Regions from separate parts of the Pedobacter hiemivivus genome, predicted to be linked through region 1. Evidence: riboswitches for the same ligand, from Rfam matches in the RefSeq annotation. Region 1 holds a riboswitch; the other holds the start of a gene.

The links. A riboswitch is a leader RNA that binds a small molecule or an ion and turns the genes downstream of it on or off. The one in region 1 is predicted to bind cobalamin.
Region 2: another riboswitch for cobalamin. It lies ahead of metE (5-methyltetrahydropteroyltriglutamate--homocysteine S-methyltransferase); the one in region 1 lies ahead of FBD94_RS17420 (TonB-dependent receptor plug domain-containing protein).

What each region holds. Positions count from the first base shown of each region.
Region 1 is NZ_SWDX01000006.1:342,757-351,216, forward strand. It holds partial or broken gene FBD94_RS26600 (DUF1016 N-terminal domain-containing protein) at 406-744, shown strand; gene FBD94_RS17400 (DUF6580 family putative transport protein) at 741-1,310, opposite strand; gene FBD94_RS17405 (DUF5074 domain-containing protein) at 1,356-2,453, opposite strand; gene FBD94_RS17410 (cell surface protein) at 2,520-3,623, opposite strand; gene FBD94_RS17415 (DUF5074 domain-containing protein) at 3,719-4,861, opposite strand; gene FBD94_RS17420 (TonB-dependent receptor plug domain-containing protein) at 4,864-6,924, opposite strand; cobalamin riboswitch at 7,021-7,229, opposite strand; gene FBD94_RS17425 (TonB-dependent receptor plug domain-containing protein) at 7,319-8,460, opposite strand, start outside.
Region 2 is NZ_SWDX01000006.1:41,947-50,406, reverse strand. It holds gene FBD94_RS16135 (universal stress protein) at 1-106, shown strand, start outside; gene FBD94_RS16130 (HAMP domain-containing sensor histidine kinase) at 291-2,045, shown strand; gene FBD94_RS16125 (hypothetical protein) at 2,042-2,551, opposite strand; cobalamin riboswitch at 2,666-2,856, shown strand; gene metE (5-methyltetrahydropteroyltriglutamate--homocysteine S-methyltransferase) at 3,028-5,346, shown strand; gene FBD94_RS16115 (beta-ketoacyl-ACP synthase III) at 5,404-6,417, shown strand; gene FBD94_RS16110 (acyl-CoA thioesterase) at 6,418-6,804, shown strand; gene FBD94_RS26310 (hypothetical protein) at 7,001-7,204, shown strand; gene FBD94_RS16100 (TonB-dependent receptor domain-containing protein) at 7,461-8,460, shown strand, end outside.

The DNA of each region.
Region 1 (8,460 bases):
TAAGACAAGAAAAAGGTCTTAATTTATATCAATGCACAAAGCACCTCCCAAAGGGTTATGACCATATACTTTCCGCATACACTTCTGGAAAAAGTTTACATGACCAACTGGCTTAATTACCTGATTTAAACAAAAGATTCTATTTTTTCCAAATTGTCCTTAGAAACACTTAAAGTTGTAATAAGCCTAGTTTGTAAAAATTCTCCCATTGCTGTTTTATATAATTAATTGAATACAAACGTAATAAGCTTACAAATAAAAAACCTTGCTTATCTCAAATTCCGCGGAATCATCCAAAAAATCGACACTAAGCAATATAATATATCGCAACGCACAGATTATGCAATCGCTTACAAAATATTATTAGGCAAGGAAAATCTTTAACATTATCTACAGAAACATAGTCTCTTCTATGTGAGACAGTTCTATGAATTTTACCAATCTTCAATTGTCCAACAAGCTGTTGGACAATTGCAACCGTCTATAATTCAAAATGATGAAACTATTCAACATCCTGTTGTCCAAATACAATGGGGGCATAATATATTAATCTTCAGCAAATCAAATAGCATAGAGGAAGCTTATTTTTATATACTAGAAACAATTGGAAATAATTGGAGTAGGGATCTATTGGCGTTCCAAATGAAATCTCAACTATCTAAAAGGCAAGATAAGGCCTCTAAAAGAAAAAAGGCAGCCTTTTGGGCTGCCTTCTTTAAACTAAAATTTGTTATATCAATTTAAGCTTTTACACTCTTTTTAAAACTCAAGCTAGGATACGTAGCCATTACACCGAACATCACCGTTCCATAAATCACTGTACCATATAAAAACTTCAATTCGAAAGGAATTGCAGCTATTAAACACGCACCAAAACCAGCCAATGTAGGTGGATACAATCCAGGTACATACATTGCACTAATATCAGAAACAATCCAGTGAATCAGCACTATCACAATTGTTGACAATACTAAATTCTGAACATTTACTTTGTTAAGCAATAGCTTACTAGCAAAAACCATTGCGATAAAAGCAATATATGTCCAATACCATCCTGGGTAAAAGAAACCAAATCCAGATGTTTGGGCAATAAAAATATCGCTGATCAATAGTACCAATAAAGGGAAACCAAATGCCTTGGCAGAACTATTAAAGTATGCACCGCCAAACAAGGCGATAGCTCCTACTGCCGAAAAATTAGCAATATCTTTAAAATTGTCAGAGTAAGGTGCCGCTACGCGGAAAATGCTAACAAGTACAACTATTGACAATAGAATTACTGCACTTGGATTAAATTTAGATCCAGACATGTTCATTTAATTTATAACACAAAGTTATATTATTTATATGGAATTTTAATGGAATACAAACATTGCAGGGAAATAATAACCGCTATAAGGAATCTGTTTAACCAGTTGTCCTGTCCCAGCATCATGAAAATAGATATTATTGACCGCGTAATTTACAGTATAACCATCCTGCACCGTAGTCGTAACGATTTGATTAGTTTGCGGATTATAACCTAAGTTCTTTTTATAAAAGGATTGTCTATCAGGTGTAGTAATAAATGGCTTATCCAAGGTCGCTTTGTTACCTTCCGTATATTTATACAGCTCTTTACCCCCACCAAAACTTGGCGATTTTAATAAAAACACCGTATTATCCTTAGTAGATGCTACAATTGGCGAAGAGAACCAGGTAAACCATGTTGTTGCAGGCGTAAACGGTAGTTCAACACTATCCGTTTCCAACGTTTGCGGATTAGAATTATACAAATACTTTCCAGCAGTATACCATACCTTTTGATTAGGTGTTTGAGCAAAACCTAAAGTAACACCCTTAATTTTCTTTACAACACTAAGGTCATCCGCATTGTAAATAATGGCACCAGCCGACTGATTAAGTACATAAATATATTTACCAGCTTTTAGCATATCCCCAGTCTGCCCTGTAGCGCCCAATAGTTTAAATGAAGGCTTATAAGTTTTAAGATTAATCATATAAACACCATCACTAGCACTTAATAATCCTCTATTTTCGTCTAAACCAACAAAAGCACGCCAATCGTAATCACTTGATCCGGGAATGCGACCAACCTCCTTTAACGTTTTAGCATCTGCTATAACGACTGGCCCCCTAACCTTACTTACTACATATAAATTATCGTTAAACTCCGCAGCAAACTGCACAGTGGAGCTCGCTGGCGTAAACCCTAGACTATTTGGGTTCTCCTTTTGAAATACACTGTCCTTTAAACTTCCCGATTCATAATCGAAAAAACTTACAGAACCTGTACCATGCCCCATCCAACCTTCATTAATTACAAAAAAACCATTTTCATATTTACCTGGAGCAGGCAATTCGGCTATAGCATTATTGTCTTTTTTACACGCAACTAAAGCACTTGCCATTACTAAGGCAAGTCCTGCAATTTTTAAATTTCTAATCTTCATTTGTTTGTTAAATAATCTTGAACTTGTATTTAAGAGCGCTTTATTTTGGTAAAAAAGAATTATTTTCTACTTTACTAAACTCAGATCTGCAACACCAAGTACTTCTGTAGATAATTCGCCTAACCAACCCATATTAGCCTGTATACCTGTCTGAATTTTAATAAAATCGACACCTGCCAATGATACTTTTTTACCATCTTTATCCACCGCATTGCTGATATCAATCTTATCTCCACCAGCAATATTATCAGCATATCCCCATTCAAACGGAGCGCTTGTGATATAACTAGGGTTTGTCATATTGATATTAGCAGATGGTAATATTGAGCCTGTTAAAGTATATTCATTTCCAGTTACCCAAAGAGGGAAATAACTCTGCTTATGAAAAGTATTTGTAGCTACAAAACCTGTATTACCATCGCTATCTTTCCATGGAATTGGAGCGGTATCTGGTGTAGGTCGAGTATAGGTAACTGAGTAATTCCTTTTATATCCGGCTTTACCAAACTCACTTCCTGATACTTCGTACCAGGTATCATCAGGTTTTCCATTATTATTTTCATCCTGCATTACCCATACAATTCCTGGTTCAGCAAAGTTTGCCATTGGGTTACCATAAACAATAATATCATCCTTATCGACATTCAACACAGTATGATCAAATCCCAATACGATATAACCGCCCCATGAACCTAATGTAACCATCCCTTTTTTTCCAAGGATACCTTCAGCACTTACCAAATTTCCAGGTGCTTTATTGATAAATTGTCCAGGTGCAGGATTGTATTCAAACAGCTGACTTACATACATAGAGCTTTCTGGCGTAACAGGCTTGGTTGGAACTGCAACTTTAATCGTGTAAAGAAAAGTAAACACACCTGAGTTATTAAAAGCAGTGTATTCAATTAGGTAAGTACCAGATTTTAAGGGCGTAAACTCATAAACACCTTCCGTACTCTTTACTTCGCCATCTAACTTCCATTCCTGTTCGTAAACAACATCATTTGTAATAGTCGCTGAAAAGGAAAGCTTTTCGCTTATTTTACCATCAATTTCTTTATCAGAAACGCCCATTTGAATCGATGGAGCAGGTAAAGCCTCGTCTTTTTTACAGGCCGACAGCATACTAATGATTAAACATGCCAAGAGAAGATAATTTTTAATTTTCATTTGATTGATTTATTTATTGGTTAATTATTTAATGATTTTATTTTTAATTGATCTAGGATGTGATGATTGCACTTCCGGCCTTATGGCGGATTATTTTACTTGTAAACAAATGCGATCTTTGAGGGAATATCCCCGGTTTCGACAGACCACTTTCTCTTCCCAGTATTTTTGTCAAAACAATACAACCTACCTGGCGAAACATAATCTTTGGCATCTGTTACGTAAACATCTTTACTAATTGGGTTAACAGCAATTCCATATGGAATCATGATACTTTTATCTGTCCCGTCTGTTATAAACTTTTGATTCGTTAACACCTCATCCTTTACATTCAGGATACCGTAACTAATCGTAGTATTACCAGTTAAATAACTAAATTCGGTACTATAGAAATAAGCCTGATCACCATCAATAACCAAATTGCTTACACCAATATCAAAGGTCTTTTTAACAGTCTCAGTTTTGGTATCAATCACAAAAAGCTTAGAAAGAATATCGTAGTAATCTCCCCTTGAAGTCACATAAAGGTCTCCATACTGATCAGCCTGAAGATGGTGTAAATTAATACCCACGTCTATATTTTTCACCACCTGAAATGTACTCAGATCAATTACTGAAACTGTTCTTTCATAGTTTGGGGGACTGTACCCGCCCGAGTTTGCGATGTATAACTTTTCGCCAACTATAGCCATCTCTTCAGGTTGTCGACCAACCTCTACCCTTTTTACCTCACTCAAAGTAGTAGTATCTATACATACCACTACTCCTTGCGGCGCTTTTGGATCGCCTACCTCGCCTAAATAAGCACTTACATAAGCACTACCTTTATGGAAGGTGATATAACGACAATTAAGCACATCAATCTGCTTGATTTTTTTACCAGTTTTAACATCCAACACCTCTACTTTATTGGATATATTAACCACTACATACAGCTTAGAACCATATATGGCGATGTCATTCCCAACATCTCCCAATCCTTTTACCACCTCAGGATTGGCTTTGCCATAAATATTCTTTTTATAAACGCCAGCATGTATATCAAGGTAATCCAATGAGGCCTTATTCATATTCATGTTTCCTTCATTAACCAGGTAAAAGCCCTTTATTGCACTTGAAGGATCAGGAACGATTGCTTCGATTTCCTCTTTTACAGGATTTGAATCTTTTCTGCAAGCTGTAAGCATTAAAGCACAAAGCAGAACCGAGCTTAAAAAATATAGTTTTCTTTTGTTCATAATTAATAGGAATAAGATAATGTGAAACGATATGACCTGCCGGGCATTGGGAAATTGGTAATCACGGCGTAATTCTGATCCAGTAGGTTATTTACTTCGGCAGAGAACTTGATATTTTTATCGCCAATTGATTTACGGTAATGAAATGCGATATCATGAGTATACCAGGGTTGTACGTAGTTGGCAGCAATATTTGCACTCTGGTCGTAGCGCTCTCCAGTATAAATATAACTGTAGTTCAGACCCAGGTTTCGCCAGTCTAGCCCCCCTATTATAGAACCACTGTGAACCGGAGTATAAGGAATTTGATTCCTATAGTTCAACGTTACATTGGTTACATTAAATGCCTGCTGATAAGTATAAGTAAGCCCTAGGTTAGCGTTTAAGCCATCGGCAATTTTCCAGACAGATTGCGCATTCACATCCAGTCCTTTTATTTCAACCAAACCTAAATTCTGCATGCTCCATCTAAACAGGTTTGCCCCGGGAACAGCAACAATTTTATCCTTTACCTTATTGTAGTAAGCATCAGATTGGATACTGATCTGACTTAGCCACTTGTTTTCAAATAGCTTGATATAAGTAAAACCTACATCATACTGCTTGGTATATTCCGGCCTCAGAAAAGTGCTGCCAATAAATGTATAATACAGATCATTAAAAGTAGGCATCCTGAATATGTGCTTGTAAAATGCACGTAAACGAAATTCCTTTGAACCAAAAGGCTGCCAAGAGGCCATTACAGTTGGCGTAAGCTCGCGCTTATTACCCGCAGAGTAATATTGCTCTACTTCGTCATTTACGAGGGTCCCTAATAGGTTGGCTTGAATATTTAACCGGTTTAAATGAATTTCGGTGGCCAGGGCAACAAGAACCGTTTGTCTGGTAGGATACGGGAAACGGTACAAATTCGCATCTAAGGTGTTGCGCTGGTAATCTGCAGATAAAACAACACCCCATAAGGAGCTGATTTTATATCGGTTAGACAGGGTCACATAAAACTCCTGCTGCTTGTAAATATTATTAGTTAAGCCATCATCCTTAACAATATTAGGATCCAGATATCTAGAATAATCATTCGCATATTTTACTGATGCCATTAAATTATATCTGCCCGCTTCTTTTTTATAGTTACCCTGAACAAAAAAGTTCCGGTTCCACAAGCGCTGACTGAAGTCGTATACATTGTTAACTATTGCACCTGGTAAGCCCTGCTCATCATTATAAAAATAAAGCTTAGCGCTCCAGACACTACTATCGGCCAACTTACCGTATAAGCCCCCCTCCAATCGCATGGTCTCTATATCTCCATTTTTCCTAACCAGTGTAGTATCATATGCACCATTGGTATCATGGAATTTATATCTCCCATTTGCATTTTTATACTCTGCACTTATTGAGCTGTAAACCTTATCGTTTACTTTCTTTTGCCAGCGTACTGAAGGGTTAATTAAACCAAAGGAACCCGATTTAAGTGTTGCGGTTAGATGATCAGACTGTCCTTTTTCAAAAACAGGCTGTTTTGCATTAAGATATAGGGAACTCCCTGAAGCAAAACCTTTGGCCGATTGAAAGATGGTGCTCTTCTGGCCATTATAGAGTTCTATTTCCTCGATGTTATCCAAAGAAAATTTCCCGAGATCAACTTGTCCATTCTGGGCATTCCCCAATTGTACGCCATCATAAAATACAGCGGTATGATTGGTCCCCATACTCCTTACGTTGATGGTCTTTAAGCCCCCAATACCCCCATAATCCTTTAGCTGTACACCTGAAAAAAAGCGAACGGCATCAGCAACAGACAAACTGTTTAAACGTTCCAGCTCTGCTCCTGAAAGTATTTGAAGAGGTGTAGAAGAAGTTTGTCGCCGCGTAATCTTTACCCTGCTGATCTGTACTTCTTTAAGCTGGTTTACTTTATTTAACGAATCTGACCTTAAAGCTTTGGTAACAACCTTTTGTGCCAGCAGAGTTACGGGCATAAAAAAGTTAGCCAAAAAAATGGCCATAAAAGTCAATAAAGCACAATTTACGCCCCTAAAGGCATGTTTGTTTCTTATCATTTTGTTGTGAGTATTACCCACAGCAAACAGTTAGATTAAGGAAATGAAATACAATAAATAAGCACTCACTCCTAGCTTCAATCCCCGAAAGCTATGAAATCATAAAAGCGAATGGCAGGTCTTCTGACTTACTCCCGAATATTCTGCCTTCCCAATCATCCCCTTGTTAAAGGTTTAGAAAAGTGGCTTCGATTTGAATACCGTTATGGAGCTTACAGCTGCGGGACAGTTACGGAATTACACCGTATTCCCTTTTAATCCAGATAGGTTAATTCCTATCGGGAACCAAAAGCGTTGCGAAGGTACTTAATATAAAACTATCCGCAAATATTAAAAACGAAAAAGCCCCTTTTGCTTTACACAAAAGGGGCCGTATCATTAAATAAACGATATGCTATTTAATCGTAAAACTTACGCCAGCATTCACGTTAAAGCCCATACTGTTGTAACCATAATACTCAGTATACTTCTCATCCAAAACATTCTTGAAATCAGCAAATAACTTAACATGTTTTTTAACCAAAGTATACTCACCATAGATGTTTAGCAATTTGTAAGCCGGAAGATCTACAACCTTAACGGCGTTAAAATCAGCATAATCAGCATCTGTACGCTTTCCATTATACTTAAATGAAGAACTTACATAAAGCTGCTTTGTAGCCTGAACACCCGCATTTACACCGAAAACATGTTTTGGCCTGCGCATTAGATGGTTAGAAACATCTCTCGCTACATCATTAAATTCCTTACCTTCTACATAAGCGTAAAATCCGTTCAGGTTAAAAGTTCCAAATTTCACCGATGGCTCTACTTCCAAACCTTTGGCCGTTTGATACGGCTGATTTACATATCCTGAATTTGTAAATACAATACCATCCGTTAGATCTCTTTTAAAACCTGCAACTCGCAAAGTGTATTTATTGTCAGCAAGACTAAAATTAACTCCTGCTTCGTAGTTTTTAGAACGCTCCGGTTTAAGATTCAAATTGGCGCCATACAATCCGAATAAATTTGCAAGCGTAGGTGTTTTAAATGATGTTGAAATGGTACCGAATAACTTAACTTGTTTTATAATGTTAATCGAAGGGGTAATATTGTAAGTATAATTTTCTCCAAAGTCTTTATGTTTATTGTAACGTCCACCTATCTCAAGGTTAAAAATGCTTAAATCATGTGCAAATACCGATGCATAGGTACTAAATAGATTGGTCGATACGCTTGGACCTGAATTCGATCTAGAGCTGGTAGCTCTATTATCTAAACCCACCAAAACATCAATATTGTTACCTACTTTTTGATTGTAAAATAAATCAATCAGACTCAATTTACCTTCACCGAGGCTTGCACCATATTGAGTTTCAGAACCTAGTGATGAAGTTTCGTAACTGTAATTGAAAGTAACTTTACCTGTTCCGAAGTTATATCTTGAACTAACACCACCATTGAAGTGCTTAAGCTTTGAATTATTGTTTGGATCATCTACAAATGACGTCGCATCAAAATCATAATGGCCGTAAAAATAGCGAAGGAACGGGC
Region 2 (8,460 bases), 300 kb from region 1:
CAAGCCACATTTAAATTTATTTCAAATTATCATGAGAACTGCGATTTTTAACCAACTTTTGCGAAGTATTTCGGCTACGGAGACAGATTTAGTCATTTTGAGTTAGCTTCGTCATCCTTTAAAGCGATACGTTGTCCTGAATTTATTTCAGGATCTCAAAAGAGAAAGGCGGCTTTGCAGGTGCGAGATCCTGAAATAAATTCAGGATGACGACAGTTACAGCAGGTATAGCAGAATGACGACAGGCAAACAGGATGATGACAAGTATAATGCAATAAAATAAAATAATAATGAAGATAAAAAATAAACTTCGCCTCGGATTCGGGTTCTTGTTCGTGGTGATCCTCTTTTTTGGAGGTGTTTCCTTATACTATATGAATGAAATCTCCATCAGATCGAAGGTTATTTTGAAAGATAATTACGAGACGCTGAGCTTTACCAGTAAGATGCGATCTATCATAGATGAAGATTCGCTGCCTTTATCGGCAAAAGCTCAGGAAATGTTTAATCATCAATTGGCACTGGAAGAAAAGAACATTACTGAAGCAGGGGAAGGCAAGGCGGTAACGGCGTTGAAGGTGGCTTATGCCCGTATTATAGATCCTGCAACTGATTTAGCTACCAAGCAGAAAGCTCTAAGGGAGGTAAGATGGCAGTTAAAAATAATCGATGATGTGAATATGAATGCCATTGTAAGGAAAAACGCAGTTGCGCAGAGATCAATAGAAAAGTCGGCAATGTATGTGATTTTTGCGGCATCTATCTGCTTTCTAATCCTGTTTTCTTTTATCGTTAACTTCCCAGGCTTTGTGGCCAATCCATTAAGGGAGTTTGCTGATGCCATACGCGAAATTAGTCGTAAAAATTATAAACAACGACTGGAGTTTAAAGGTTCTGACGAATTTTCGGAATTAGCTGATTCTTTTAATGTTATGACTGCGGAGTTGAATAAATGGGAGAATAGTAACCTGGCTAAATTACAATCCGAAAAGTTAAGGATTGAAACTATTATTGAGCAAATGCAGGATGCTATAATCGGGTTGAATGAGCGGCAGGAAATTATTTTCTTTAATAAAGTAGCAGGCCAGTTGTTGAATCTTGATCAACAACAAGTGATAGGTGCGAATGCCATGGAGCTTAGGAAAAAGAATGATCTGCTAAACAGAATCTTGCAGGAAGATAGTGTGAGCAAACCCATGAAAATCTATGCGGATCAAAAAGAGTCATATTTCCAATTGGAACGTAGAGAAATCAGGATACCTAATTACGATGATGGTGCTGAACATGCTTTGGTTGAGATAGGGAAGGCAGCCGGAGAGGTTTACATCCTTAAAAATATAACGAAGTTTAAGGAGCTGGACGAAGCGAAAACTAATTTCATAGCTACGGTATCCCATGAGTTAAAAACACCTATATCGTCTATTAAAATGAGCTTAAAACTAATGGATGATGAACGCGTGGGACCAATGAATCCAGAGCAAAAAGAATTGGTGCAGCACATTAAGGAAGATTGTGGTCGTTTGCTAAAAATTACTACAGAATTGCTTGACCTGGCTCAGGTAGAAACCGGTAACCTCCAAATGAATGTTGTAAAATCTGATCCACGAAAAATTGCCATTTATGCTATGGATGCAGTAAGGTTTCAGGCAGAGCAGAAATCTATTGAACTGGAACTGATTTCCAGGAATAATTTGCCTCATATCAGTGTAGATATTGAGAAAACAGCATGGGTGCTGGTTAACTTTCTGTCCAACGCGCTTAGGTATAGTGCTGAGAAGTCAAAGATTATTGTTCAGGTAATAGAAAATAACGACGCAATAGAGTTTTCTGTTCGTGATTTTGGTAAAGGGATTGAAGAACAATACCAAAAGCGATTGTTTGAGAAGTATTTTCAGGTGCCTACCGATGGAAACAATAAATCAGGCTCTGGACTGGGATTAGCCATATCCAAAGACTTTATAGAAGCAGAGAACGGTACAATATGGGTTGAAAGTGCAATAGGAGAAGGCAGTAGGTTCTGTTTTTCTTTACCTGTTGTCAGTTAATCCGGTTCTACAATTGGGCCAGTGCTAACTTTTGCCTCAAATTTTCCTTCAGAAAACATTTTGAACTCTGGAACGTGATTTGGGTCGGTTGAGATTATAGCGACTTCTCCTTTGAATTGAAATTCTCCTTTTATACTTTTTCCTTCAGTAAATTCGGTGATTTTAATTGTGCCTACACTGCCGATTATGCTCTGTTCGAACTCTGGACTGGTATAAAGTCCTAAGATATTTTCTTCACCGCTATATTCTCCAACGCCATGGAAATTGTTAATCAAGAGAGAAATTTGCTGATCGCCTGCGGCATCCATATTTCCGATAATCATCATTACCTTTTCCTCCTTTGCGTGCAGGCCGAATACATTTTGAATTCCCTTGGCTTCTTTATATACCCCGTCAACTTTGAAGGAGATACTAGAATTTGTGTATTCGACCACAGGTATTTTTTTGCAAGATCCTGTTATCAATATCACAAGCAGTAGCAGAGCGGAAAAGTAGAATTGTTTCATTAGCGTTATTTGATTTAAAAACGGAAGGTAACAAAAATCAAAAGAATATAAATAAAATGTTTTAAAATTCAGGCTTTACACTACCTTTACGCGATATAAGTTCTTTACTTTATTTCTTCATCAACCGATAATGGTTTTACTTAATTGTAGATTAATAGGGAATCGTGTGTAAATCACGAACTGTCGCGCAACTGTAAGTAACATTCAAAGTTTTTACCCATAGTTTATCCACTGTTTCAAAATGAAATGGGAAGGATGGTAAAAATGTTACAAGTCAGGAGACCTGCCTTTATCGAATTGACAATGCTTTCGCGATATAAAGCACGAGTTAAGTTTGATGCATTTTAAATGCAGACATTCAATAGAATGCCTGTGTCTGTGCATTTCTATTTTTTCTCTTCTTTTATTTCCGACAGCATTGCGATTTAAGCAAAAGAGCTTTTAACTGATCTTTTCATCAATTAAAAAGCAAGAAAATGCTAACAAACAATCTGGGCTACCCGCGTATAGGTAGTAAAAGAGAACTCAAAAAAGCCTGCGAGCAGTATTGGTCAGGCAATTCAAGTATTCAAAGTCTGGTGCAAACCGGACGGGACATCCGTAAGCAGAATTGGGAACTGCAAAAGGAGGCGGGTATAGACCTGATCCCTTCTAATGATTTTTCATTCTATGACCAGGTATTAGATCTATCTCTTACTGTAGGGGCTATCCCTAAGCGTTACCACGAGGTAATCTTAAACAAAGGCAACTCAGAGCTCGATCTTTATTTTGCGATGGCCAGAGGGTATCAAAAGGATGGGCTTGACATTACAGCTATGGAAATGACCAAATGGTTTGATACAAATTACCATTATATCGTTCCTGAGTTTTTCAAAGATCAGCAGTTTAAACTGTTTTCAACTAAGCTGTTAGATGAGTATCATGAAGGATTAAGATTAGGGATTAAAACCAAGCCGGTGATTATTGGTCCGGTTTCCTATTTGTTGCTGGGTAAAGAAAAAGAAGCTGGGTTTGATAGAATTGACTTGGTGAAAAACCTGTTGCCTGTTTATATTGAACTACTTAAAAAGCTAGAAGAGCAGCATGTAGAGTGGGTACAATTTGATGAACCTTTTCTATCCCTGGATCTTACAGATAAGGATAAAGCGGCTTATAAGTATGTTTATAGCGAGCTTAAAAAGCAATTTCCTAAACTAAAAATATTATTGGCTACTTATTTTGCTGCGCTACAAGACAATGCGGTGTTGGCTACATCATTACCAGTACATGCCTTACACATTGATTTGGTACGTAGTCCGGAGCAGCTAAAAACTGTTTTGGAGCTGATCCCTGCTAATATGACCTTGTCTGTAGGCGTGGTTGACGGCAGAAATATCTGGAAGAATGATTTTCAAAAATCGCTGGTATTAATTAAAGAGGCACTCGAGAAAGTAGGAGATGACAGGTTAATCATTAGTCCATCATGTTCATTGATTCATTCACCATGTGACTTAAACCTTGAAACGAATGAAGATACTTTAACTCCTGAAATTAAGGATTGGATGGCATTTGCTAAACAGAAGGTTTATGAGGTAGTGGTATTGAAGCAATTGGCTAATGATGAGGAGATTGCTGATGCTAAACTCCGTGCAAATTTTGATTCAAATGAAAACCGCAGATCATCAAAGTTGATTCATAATCCTGTTGTAAAGCAACGTGTAGCGGGTATTTCATCGAGAGATGATCAGAGAGCTAGCGAATTCTCTGTTCGTCAGAAATTGCAAGGCGAATCGCTAAAACTTCCTTTGTTTCCAACTACAACGATTGGTTCATTTCCACAAACGGCAGAAGTGCGCAGTTGGAGGGCTAAATATAAAAAAGGTGATTTAAGCCTGGCTGAATATGTTGCATTAATAGAAAGGGAGACCGCAGAAACGATCCGTTTTCAGGAAGATACTGGCATCGATGTATTGGTACATGGTGAGTTTGAACGGAACGATATGGTTGAATATTTTGGGGAGCAGTTGGCTGGGTTCGCCTTTACCAAAAATGGTTGGGTGCAAAGCTATGGTAGCCGCTGTGTAAAACCACCTGTAATTTATGGAGATGTATATCGCCCTGCGCCGATGACGGTAAGGTGGTCTGCTTATGCGCAATCCTTAACTGATAGATGGGTAAAAGGAATGCTTACAGGCCCTGTAACTATTTTACAATGGTCTTTTGTACGAAATGATCAGCCAAGATCAGCAACCTGTACACAAATAGCACTTGCAATTAGGGATGAGGTAGTTGACCTGGAAAATGCGGGCATCAAGATTATTCAGATTGATGAGCCTGCAATAAGAGAAGGATTGCCTTTACGTAAAGCGGATTGGCAAAATTATTTGGCATGGGCGGTACGTGCTTTCAGGATTTCGGCAAGTGGAGTAAAAGATGATACACAAATCCATACGCATATGTGTTATTCGGAATTTAACGACATTATTCAAAATATAGCGGATATGGATGCGGATGTGATCACGATTGAATGTTCGCGTTCGCAGATGGAATTGCTCGATGCCTTTGCTGATTTTAAATATCCTAATGAAATTGGTCCAGGCGTGTATGATATTCATTCACCCCGTGTGCCGGCTAAGGAAGAAATGGTTTTTCTGCTTGAAAAGGCCAAAAAAGTGATTCCGGCAAGCCAACTTTGGGTCAATCCAGACTGTGGTTTAAAGACCAGACATTGGGACGAAACGAAAAAAGCTTTAACAGAAATGGTCGCTGCTGCAAAAGTACTGCGGGAATCTGTGGAAGAAGCTGTAACTTTGTAAAAAAAAGAAGGTAGGTGCTATGCGCCTGCCTTTCTTTACAGAATTACGTACGCACAAATGAGAATAAGGAAAAATGCGGTGATTACCGCGATTGGAGGTTATGTTCCAGATACGGTTTTAAGTAACCATGACCTCGAAAAAATGGTGGATACCAATGACGATTGGATAGTTGCAAGGACAGGGATTAAAGAGAGAAGGATTGTAAACGACCCAAATATTGCTACTTCGGATATGGCCACTTATGCCTTGAAGAGACTAATGGAAGATGGTGATGTGAATCCGGATGAAATTGATTGCGTAATTGTATCAACTTCTACACCTGATTATGTGATGGTAAGTACAGGAAGTATGGTATGCGAAAAAGCAGGTTTGAAAAATGCCTGGGGAATTGATACCAATGCTGCTTGTAGTGGCTTTTTATATGCTTTAACACTTGGTGCCAGTATGATTGAAAGCGGTCGCTGTAAAAAAGTGATTGTAATTGGTGCAGATAAGAACAGCGCTATCGTTAATTATACAGACCGTAATACTTGCATCCTTTTTGGTGATGGTGCCGGAGCAGTTTTATTGGAGCAAACAGAAGAGCCTGTAGGCTTAATGGACAGTTTTTTTAGAACAGATGGTTCTGGTAAAGAGAATCTGATTGTGACTGCGGGAGGATCTAAATTCCCTGCATCTCAAGCTACGCTTGATGAAAAGCTGCATTATGTGCGTCAGGATGGAAGAGTGGTGTTTAAAGCCGCTATTCAGGGTATGACTGACACTTGTAATGAGGTTTTGAGATCAAATGATCTGGTAAGTGCACAAATCGATCACTTGATTCCGCATCAGGCAAATTTAAGGATCATACAATCTGTAGGTGATTATTTGGGTTTATCTCCTGAACAGGTGAAAGTAAATATCGACCGTTATGGCAATACGACCGCTGCAACCATTCCTTTGTGTTTGTGGGATTTTAAAGATGATTTTAAATACGGCGATAAGATGATATTGACTGCGTTTGGCGCCGGGTTCTCCTGGGGGGCAACGTACTTGAAGTGGGGGAAGCTTCGCCAGCCTAAAAAAGATTAAATGACATTAGAAGATAAAATTGGGGCTTCGGAAACACGGATTTTTAAAGCCGTATTTCCGAATACAACAAACCATTACGATACTTTATTTGGTGGTACTGCCATGCACATGATGGACGAAGTCGCTTTTATTACAGCTACTCGTTTTAGCAGACAGCGAATGGTTACGGTAAGTAGTGACCGTATTGACTTTAATAAGCCCATTCCGGCAGGTACTATTGTGGAACTGATAGGAAGGGTAAGCCATATTGGTAATACTAGCTTAAAAGTTAGGGTAGAGATCTACATTGAGCAAATGTATTCTGATACTAGAGAGAAGGCCGTAACTGGCGAGTTCTCTTTTGTAGCTATAGATGAAAATAAAAAGCCAACTTCTATTCTTAAATAGAAGCGTAATTGCATACATTTGCCCCGAAATGCTATTGAAACTAATTTCTGTATTGTTGCTTTTTAGCTTATTGAGTACAAACTTTGCAAACTTGTTTGTTTTTGCAGGGTTTGAACTCAATCGGAAATATATTGCTGCGGAACTTTGTATCAATAAGAATAAGCCTGAGCTGCATTGTAATGGTAAGTGTTTCCTTATGAAAAAGCTAAAACAAGCTCAGGATAAGGAACAAAAGCAGGAACGCCAGGCTCAAAAAACACAAATTCAAGACGCTGTTGTGGTTACACAACTGGTTTTTAAACAGTACGCTTTAGCGGAAACAAAACTTCATATCCCAGCTTCTATGGGGATGCCGCAAAGTATTAAAAATTCTATATTTCATCCTCCACAGTCAAATTAACTGTTCTCATCGAAGTCTGCATTGCTTGTCGCTGAAAAAGCTCCAAGAACGCTGAGGTCTTCTCTGAGAAAGTAAATTTGTAACCAAATTGCATAGCAATATGGTTACTTAAGCCTATACATGCTATCAGGATTTGTGACCAAGAAATTTACCTTCTGTGATGAGGCCTAGCGTTGTTTCGCTTCTTCAGCGAAATTAATGCAGCCTCGGAAGAGAACGGTTAATTTATTTTTTTAGAATTTTTATTAATAATTTAATGAGTCCATACAGATATTTTATTTTATCTATTGGCTTGGTGTTCTGTTTTTTACAGAGCCAGGCCCAAACACAGGCTATAAAAGGCCATATTTATGATTCTCAAACACGTGCGCCACTAGCGGATGTAGTGATCCTTAACAGTTTGAAACAGCCACTTACAAAATCAGATGCGAAAGGCTATTTTGTGATTAACGATTATCAGTCGCAGGAGGTTGTAAAAGCCGTTTTAGTGGGATATAAAACACAAAATATACAATTAAAGCCCGCAGAGGGTGACCTTAATGTGCAGTTAGATGCAGATGGGCTGAGCCTAAATGAAGTTCGGGTAGCGGGGTATAATGGCAACAAAACCAGTAAGGAAACTGCAGGTGCCATTGCCTTGGTTACGGCTAAGGATATCAATAGGGGCAGTGCAGTCTCATTTCAATCTGCATTAAATGCTATACCAGGTGTTCGCATGGAGCAAAGTACGCTTTCTGAAGCGCGCATTTCCATTAGGGGAAATGGTGTTAGGGCGTCCTATGGTATCCGGAATGTTAAAGTTTATGTCAACGAAATCCCTGTCACAGAGGCTGATGGCACCACCCGGATTGAAGCACTTGATGTGAATAGCATTGGACGTGCGGAAGTGATTAAAGGTCCAGCTTCAAGTATTTATGGAGCAGGAACGGGGGGCGTAATTAACTTCCAACTGCAGCGCTCTCCGTATCAGGAACAAAGTCTGGAGGCTTCTGGATTGATCGGGGCCAATGGCTTGCATCGTTTGGCAACGATTTATCGCAACGGTGGTGATAAGGTGAATAGTTATGTTTCTTATGGATGGCAGGAATATGATGGTTACCGGGAACACAGCAACGATATGCGGAGGTTTTTGACCGGAAACTTTCAGCTCTTTCCAAGTGATAAACGAATTATTACCTTGTTGGTGAACAGGACTACACAGCACTCGCAGATTCCGGGCTCACTTACAGCAGATCAGGCTGCTGCAAATCCACGAC